Regions from separate parts of the Pseudoalteromonas 'SMAR' genome, predicted to be linked through region 2. Evidence: predicted binding sites of a transcription regulator. Region 2 holds the regulator's gene; the other holds the start of a gene.
What was found. The regulator FliA, encoded in region 2, starts transcription of late flagellar genes. The targets are predictions, from matches to a motif close to CTAAAGNTNNNNNNNNNNNNGCCGATA.

Region 1: a site for FliA is predicted at 1,854-1,880, ahead of ACNKW2_RS12070 (flagellin N-terminal helical domain-containing protein). Genes of this name have one in related genera too.

Annotation. Positions count from the first base shown of each region.
Region 1 covers NZ_JBLWMW010000026.1:55,874-59,291, forward strand. Annotated here, with positions in the region: gene ACNKW2_RS12060 (flagellin N-terminal helical domain-containing protein) at 1-405, shown strand, start outside; gene ACNKW2_RS12065 (flagellin N-terminal helical domain-containing protein) at 855-1,829, shown strand; gene ACNKW2_RS12070 (flagellin N-terminal helical domain-containing protein) at 1,981-2,952, shown strand; gene ACNKW2_RS12075 (flagellar protein FlaG) at 3,035-3,418, shown strand, end outside.
Region 2 covers NZ_JBLWMW010000010.1:40,123-43,540, reverse strand. Annotated here, with positions in the region: gene ACNKW2_RS06400 (chemotaxis protein CheW) at 1-337, opposite strand, end outside; gene ACNKW2_RS06395 (protein phosphatase CheZ) at 353-1,123, opposite strand; gene cheY (chemotaxis response regulator CheY) at 1,143-1,526, opposite strand; gene ACNKW2_RS06385 (RNA polymerase sigma factor FliA) at 1,568-2,302, opposite strand; gene ACNKW2_RS06380 (MinD/ParA family protein) at 2,305-3,165, opposite strand; gene flhF (flagellar biosynthesis GTPase FlhF) at 3,158-3,418, opposite strand, start outside.

The DNA of each region.
Region 1 (3,418 bases), on a different contig from region 2:
ATTAGTGATGGAACGCTGGCTTCAAACCTGAGCGGAATTGATACTGTAGCATCAACTGCAACCGCGGGTGACTATACCTTCGCTGATGTATTTACAGCGGATGACATCAGTGTTTCTTCACAAGCAAATGCTCAAGCCGTTCTTGCTGGTATGGATGCAATGATTGCTGTTGTAGACAAAAAGCGTGCGGAGCTTGGTGCGGTACAAAACCGTTTTCAATCAACTATTCGAAACCAAGCTAATATCTCGGAAAACTTATCCGCTGCTAAATCTCGTATCAAGGATACAGACTTTGCACAGGAAACAGCAAACTTAACTAAAATGCAGATCCTTCAACAGGCTAGCCAAACCATCTTAAGTCAGGCTAACCAGCGTCCACAGGCTGCTTTAAGTCTTCTTGGATAATCGCTAGGAAGGTAAGTAAAAGGTGCCTAGGCCGAATGGGGTATTTGCCTAGGCACCAAATTGGATGATAAAGCGGAGGAGCTTAAAATCCAATTGCGTTCATAAACAATATGAACACGTTTATTAAAGCACAATGCGTGCCAGTATTGTGCTAAAAAAATGACACTCACTCTCAAACTATTTAAAAAGAGGCGAAAGCCTCTTTTTCTTTAACTCCCAAATACCTCTCAAGCTTCATAAATACTTGTATAAAGGTCATTCTCAAAATATTAACCCTTAATATTTTAAAAGTTGGATCGCTAATTGCAGTATCTTGATCAGATAAAAAATTTGGCGTCAAAGTGGCAATTGGTTGCCTTTGTAGGAAATAACCCTGATGCATACATGCCGCTTTGTCATTGAACTATCTATCAATTAGATAATTGATTTGACAAGAAAGAGAGTGAGTTATGGCTTTATATGTTAATACTAACGTCAGTTCTATTAATGCTCAGAGACAACTGACTAATTCAGGTAATGAACTAGATACTTCATTTAAGCGTTTATCATCAGGTATGCGAATCAATAGCGCAGCAGATGATGCGGCAGGTTTGCAGATATCTGATCGCCTCCAGTCTCAAATCATGGGACTAAATCAAGGCAACCGAAATGCAAACGATGGTATTTCTTTGGCGCAGACAGCTGAAGGTGCAATGGACGAGATTACGTCGATGTTTCAGCGAATAAGAACTCTTTCACAACAGGCTGCTAATGGTTCTAACACTGATGAGGATAGACTTGCCATTCAAGAAGAGATTCAACAGCTTTCTGCCGAGGTTAATCGCGTTGCTACTGATACTACATTCGGTGGGCAGAATTTACTCGATGGAACTTATGAGGCAAATTTTCAGGTGGGAGCTGATGCTGTTCAGACTATCGGTTTTAGTATGAAAACTGTCGGTGGCTCAGCAGCAGCAAACTCATTGGAGGGCAATGGCGGTTTTACTTTATCAGGTATTGCAGGGGTTGCTTCAACAGTTAGCGGCGGCTCTCTAGCATCAAACCTTAGCGGTATAGATTCAGTTGCATCGACTGCTGTAGCTGGAAACTTCACTTTTGAAGATGTCTTTACGGCTGGTGATATAAGTGTGTCGTCGCAAGTTAATGCTCAGGCTGTTTTTGCAGGAATGGATGCATTAATTGCAGTAGTAGATAAAAAAAGAGCAGAATTAGGTGCGGTACAAAATCGTTTTCAATCAACAATTCGAAACCAAGCCAATATTTCTGAGAACTTAAGTGCTGCGAAATCTCGCATAAAAGACGCTGACTTTGCAGCTGAAACAGCTAAGCTAACAAAAAACCAGATTTTACAACAAGCCAGTCAGACAATTTTAGGACAAGCTAACCAAAGGCCTCAAGCAGCACTAAGTTTATTACAAGGCTAAGAGCGATATATTTTAACAAAGTTACTAAAGCTTTCTTTTTATCAGTCGATAGATGAGTTAGAGAACTATAACTGTAGGACTCTAACCCATCGAAGTTGAAGGGTAGGGGTATCCCGATGCTTCGTGAACAATTGATAAAGCGGAGGCTATTATGGCTTTATATGTAAATACTAATGTGAGTTCATTGAACGCACAGCGTCAGTTAATGAAATCTGGCAATTCACTTGATACTTCATTCGAACGCTTATCTTCCGGCCTGCGGATTAACAGCGCTAAAGATGATGCTGCAGGCATGCAGATTGCTAATCGTTTAACAAGTCAAGTTAATGGTTTAAATCAGGGTAACAGAAATGCTAATGACGGTATTTCTTTGGCACAAACTGCTGAAGGGGCACTGGATGAGGTTACCTCAATGTTTCAACGTATACGTACTCTCGCACAGCAAGCTTCTAACGGCTCAAATACCGACGAAGACCGTTTAGCTCTACAAGAAGAGATACAGTTATTATCTTCAGAAGTTAACCGTGTTGCGAAAGACACGACCTTTGGTGGTCAAAACCTGTTAGATGGTACTTATGACGCAAGCTTTCAAGTTGGGGCTGATGCTGTTCAGACTATTGGTTTCAGTATGAAGACTGTGGGTGGTACAGCTGCTGCAAACTCTATTGAAGCTGATGGAGGCTTTACTTTATCTGGTATCGCTGGGGTAGCATCGACTATTAGTGATGCAACGCTGGCTTCAAACCTGAGTGGAATTGATACAGTTGCAGCAACAGCAACCGCAGGTGATTATACCTTCGCGGATGTATTTAAAGCTGACGATATCAGTGTTTCTTCACAAGCGAATGCTCAGGCAGTACTTGCCGGTATGGATGCGATGATCGCTGTTGTAGACAAAAAGCGTGCGGAATTGGGTGCGGTGCAAAACCGTTTTCAGTCTACCATCCGTAACCAAGCCAATATTTCAGAAAACTTAAGTGCTGCGAAATCTCGTATTCAAGATACAGACTTTGCACAAGAAACTGCCAACTTAACTAAAATGCAGATCTTACAACAAGCAAGTCAGTCTATCCTCAGCCAAGCAAATCAACGTCCTCAAGTGGCGCTCTCTTTACTAGGCTAAATGAGCACAGTTATAAGCCACTTTATAAAAGTGTTTTTTCCTGAAGTGGCTTATACTATATAGAAATATAGGAGTTGTTAAAATGAGCGATGTAAATTCAACTCACTGGTCAGCAGAAAGTTTAACTAGCCCTTCAAGTAAGAGTCTTGTTAATAATACAGATTTAAAAAATGAAGATCGCAGTAAAGGCGCAGAAGTTGCATTATTAGGGGCTGTTGATTCGAAGCAAACTGACCAGCTAGATTCAAATAACAAACAAAGATTAATTGCTGATGTTAAAAATAACTTGGAGAAGCTTAACGAGTATCTCCCGGTAACCTCAACTAATTTGGTCTTTGAATTTGATGAATCGGGTGAGCCTCCAATTATTAAAGTACTAGATAAAAAAAGTGAAGAGGTGATCCGTGAAATTCCGTCAGAAGAGTTTCGTGAAGTCGCTAAAGCATTGGATGAGTTTGCCGATAAG
Region 2 (3,418 bases):
CTGGTTCCTCACGACTTTGAATACACGAAAACATCTCATTAATGGTATCAAGCGATTGCAAGATAACGTCCATTAATTCAGAGGTGACTGTTCTTTGGCCTTGTCGCAAGGTATCAAACACGTTTTCCGCACCATGGCAGGCATCGACAAGTTCTGTCATGCCTAAGAACCCAGCTCCCCCTTTCACGGTATGGAAGCCACGGAAAATTGCGTTGAGAAGTTCCTTATCTTCAGGATTGTTTTCTAGTTCTACAAGCTGTTCTGATAGTAACTCTAGAATTTCACCCGCTTCAACTAGAAAGTCCTGGAGGATATCTTCATCGACTTCAAAGCTCATACTCTCATTCTCCAACTAGAAGCCTAAACTAGATAACAAGTCATCGACTTCATCTTGACCTGATACCACGTCATCTCGCGATTCAGCATCAATAATAGGGCCTTCAGGCCCAGACAATTCATTAACAGTCTCTGATGTTTTTACTTCATTTTCTTTCGTTTGTGCCCGTAACTGTTCTTCATCGCCATTGCTGAACACAGTTAATAGGTTAATGAGACTGTCTTCGACTTCTCTTACCAGCTCAATAACGCGTCGAATTACCTGGCCCGTCAAATCTTGATAATCTTGGGCCATCAACACATTGGTCATCAAGCTTTGTAGTTCATCGGTACGGGTTTTAGACGACTGCATAAAGCTGTCAAGATCGTGACACAGAGATTTAAATTCGCCAAGCTCGATATCTCGATTCATTAGACGATCCCATGTGGGCTTTATTTGTGCTATTTCTTCGGCCAAATCTTGTGCTAATGGCAAACTTTCTTCCACCGCGTCCATGGTTTTGTTGGCAGCGCTCTCCGTCAGTTCCATGACGTAATTTAAACGTTGCTTGGCATCCGGTATGGCCTCTGTGGTCAGGTCAGCCAGTCGCGTATCTAGCTCGAAGTTTTTTAACGACTCATGAAGTTGACGAGTCAACTTACCGACCTCAGCGAAAAGCTCTGATTGCTCTTTATTTGCAGCCTCTAAAATAAGTTGGTCAGCTTTTTCTTGCTCACCTTGCTCGAGATACTCTACTAGCTGTTTTGCTTGTTCAAGTGTGATTTGAGGCGCAGCATTCACAGACATAGGCCATTCCCCCTTGCTGTTAGCCTAACCGCTCAAATACTTTTTCAAGCTTGGTCTTTAGTGTACCTGCTGTGAACGGTTTAACGATGTAGCCATTAACCCCAGCTTGCGCCGCCGCTACGATCTGCTCTTTCTTTGCTTCCGCCGTTACCATTAGCACTGGAATGTGTTTTAACTTCTCATCTGCACGAATGGCGCGCAGCAGGTCGATGCCCTGCATTCCTGGCATATTCCAATCAGTGACTACAAAGTCAAACTCCTGATTTTGTAGCATCGGAAGTGCTGTACTACCATCATCAGCTTCTTGAACATTGGTAAAGCCTAAATCTCTTAATAGGTTTTTGATTATTCTTCTCATAGTAGAGAAATCATCAACCACGAGAATTTTCATGTTCTTATCCAAAACTTCCTCCAGTGAGGTTCGAACCCAACTATTTATTTACTTTAATTTATCCAGTCATTGATTTTTGCTTTTAGCTTAATCATTGCCTGACCGTGAATTTGACTTACTCGAGATTCACTGACATCGAGAATGGCGCCAATCTCTTTTAAATTCATTTCGTCGTTGTAGTAAAGTGATAATACCAAAGCGTCGCGCTCTGGTAATGATTTTATCGCTTCCAATAATGACGAATTAAAACGTTCATTTTTAACGTTATTAAACGGTTTGTCTAGCGCAAAGTCACTGTTGGCAGGGGTTATAACATCCTCATCTACCCCTAAATCCTCAATTCCTATGACTTTGCTGGCATTTACATCATGTAAAATATGATGGTACTCATCTAGCGTAATATCAAGTTTTTCAGCTATTTCAGTGTCTTTTGGCTCTCGCCCGAGGCTTGCTTCGAGTTCTGATATGGCTTCAGCTACCATCCGGCTATTCTTATGAACCGAACGAGGTGCCCAGTCACCACGCCGCATTTCATCCAGCATAGCGCCACGAATACGAATGCCAGCAAAGGTTTCAAAGCTGGCCCCTTTACTGGCATCAAAATTTTTTGTGGCTTCAATTAATCCAATCATGCCAGACTGGATTAAATCATCCAGTTGCACGCTAGCCGGAAGTCGAGCAATAAGATGACAAGCCACTTTTTTTACCAGTGGAGCATGCCGTTCGACCACTTTGTGGATGTGGTCTGAAGTTTGATATCCCGCCGCCCTATTGACCGGTGAAGCCATAATTACCCATTCACTAATTGCTCAATAAAAAATTCTAAATGACCGGAAGGTTGATGTGGAACTGGCCATTTAACCGCTTTCGATGCCAATCCTTTAATTGCCACAGCTGCTGGTGAGCTTGGAAATAAATCGACGATGGCCTTTTGTCGCCGCGACGATTTTCGCATGTTTTCATCGAATGGCACGGTTGCCACTAGCTCTAGGGCTACATCTAAAAATCGATCTGTTACTTTGGAGAGTTTAGCAAACAACTCTTGTCCTTCACGCAAGCTACGCACCATATTGGCAACAATTTTAAAACGATAGACACCATGCTCACGACTAAGCACTTTGATGAGTGCATATGCATCCGTAATGGAGGTAGGTTCGTCACACACCACCACAACCACATCTTGGGCAGCGCGAGAAAAGCTTAACACCATGTCAGAAATACCTGCGGCGGTGTCAACAATTAATACGTCAAAGTGGCTATCAAGCTCACTGAATGCTCGAATTAAGCCGGCATGTTCCGCGGGGGTAAGCTCAACCATGTTTTGCGAGCCTGAAGTGGCTGGCACAATTTTAATCCCAGCGGGGCCTTCCACTAAAATTTCTTCTAATTCGCACTCACCTGATAACACATGAGATAAGTTCTTCTCAACCCTAAGGCCTAACATGACATCACAGTTTGCCAAGCCTAAGTCGGCGTCCAACACCAGTACTCGCTGGCCCTGCTGTCCCATTGCGATGGCCGTGTTTAATGAAACATTGGTTTTGCCAACGCCTCCTTTACCACCGGTAACGGCTATCACTTTTACACCTTGGTTGCTACTTTGACTCATTTTTCGCAGGCCACTTGCTTGATCTAAAACTGTGTTAATCATACATTCCTACTGACTCTGACGCTACAGGTACACGTCGAGAGTGCTGTGCTTTTATTCTTTTTAAATACAATTGCTCCGCTTTTCTGACTAGCTTTTGAGCATTTGCGACGCGAATGTCTTCTGGCACTCGCTGACCGTTAGTAAGATACCCTATTGGCAAGCGATTTTGAATCGCAATACTAATAATCTCGCCCAAACTTAGACTTTCATCAAGTTTTGTGAAAATACAGCCACTTAAATTTACTTTTTTGAA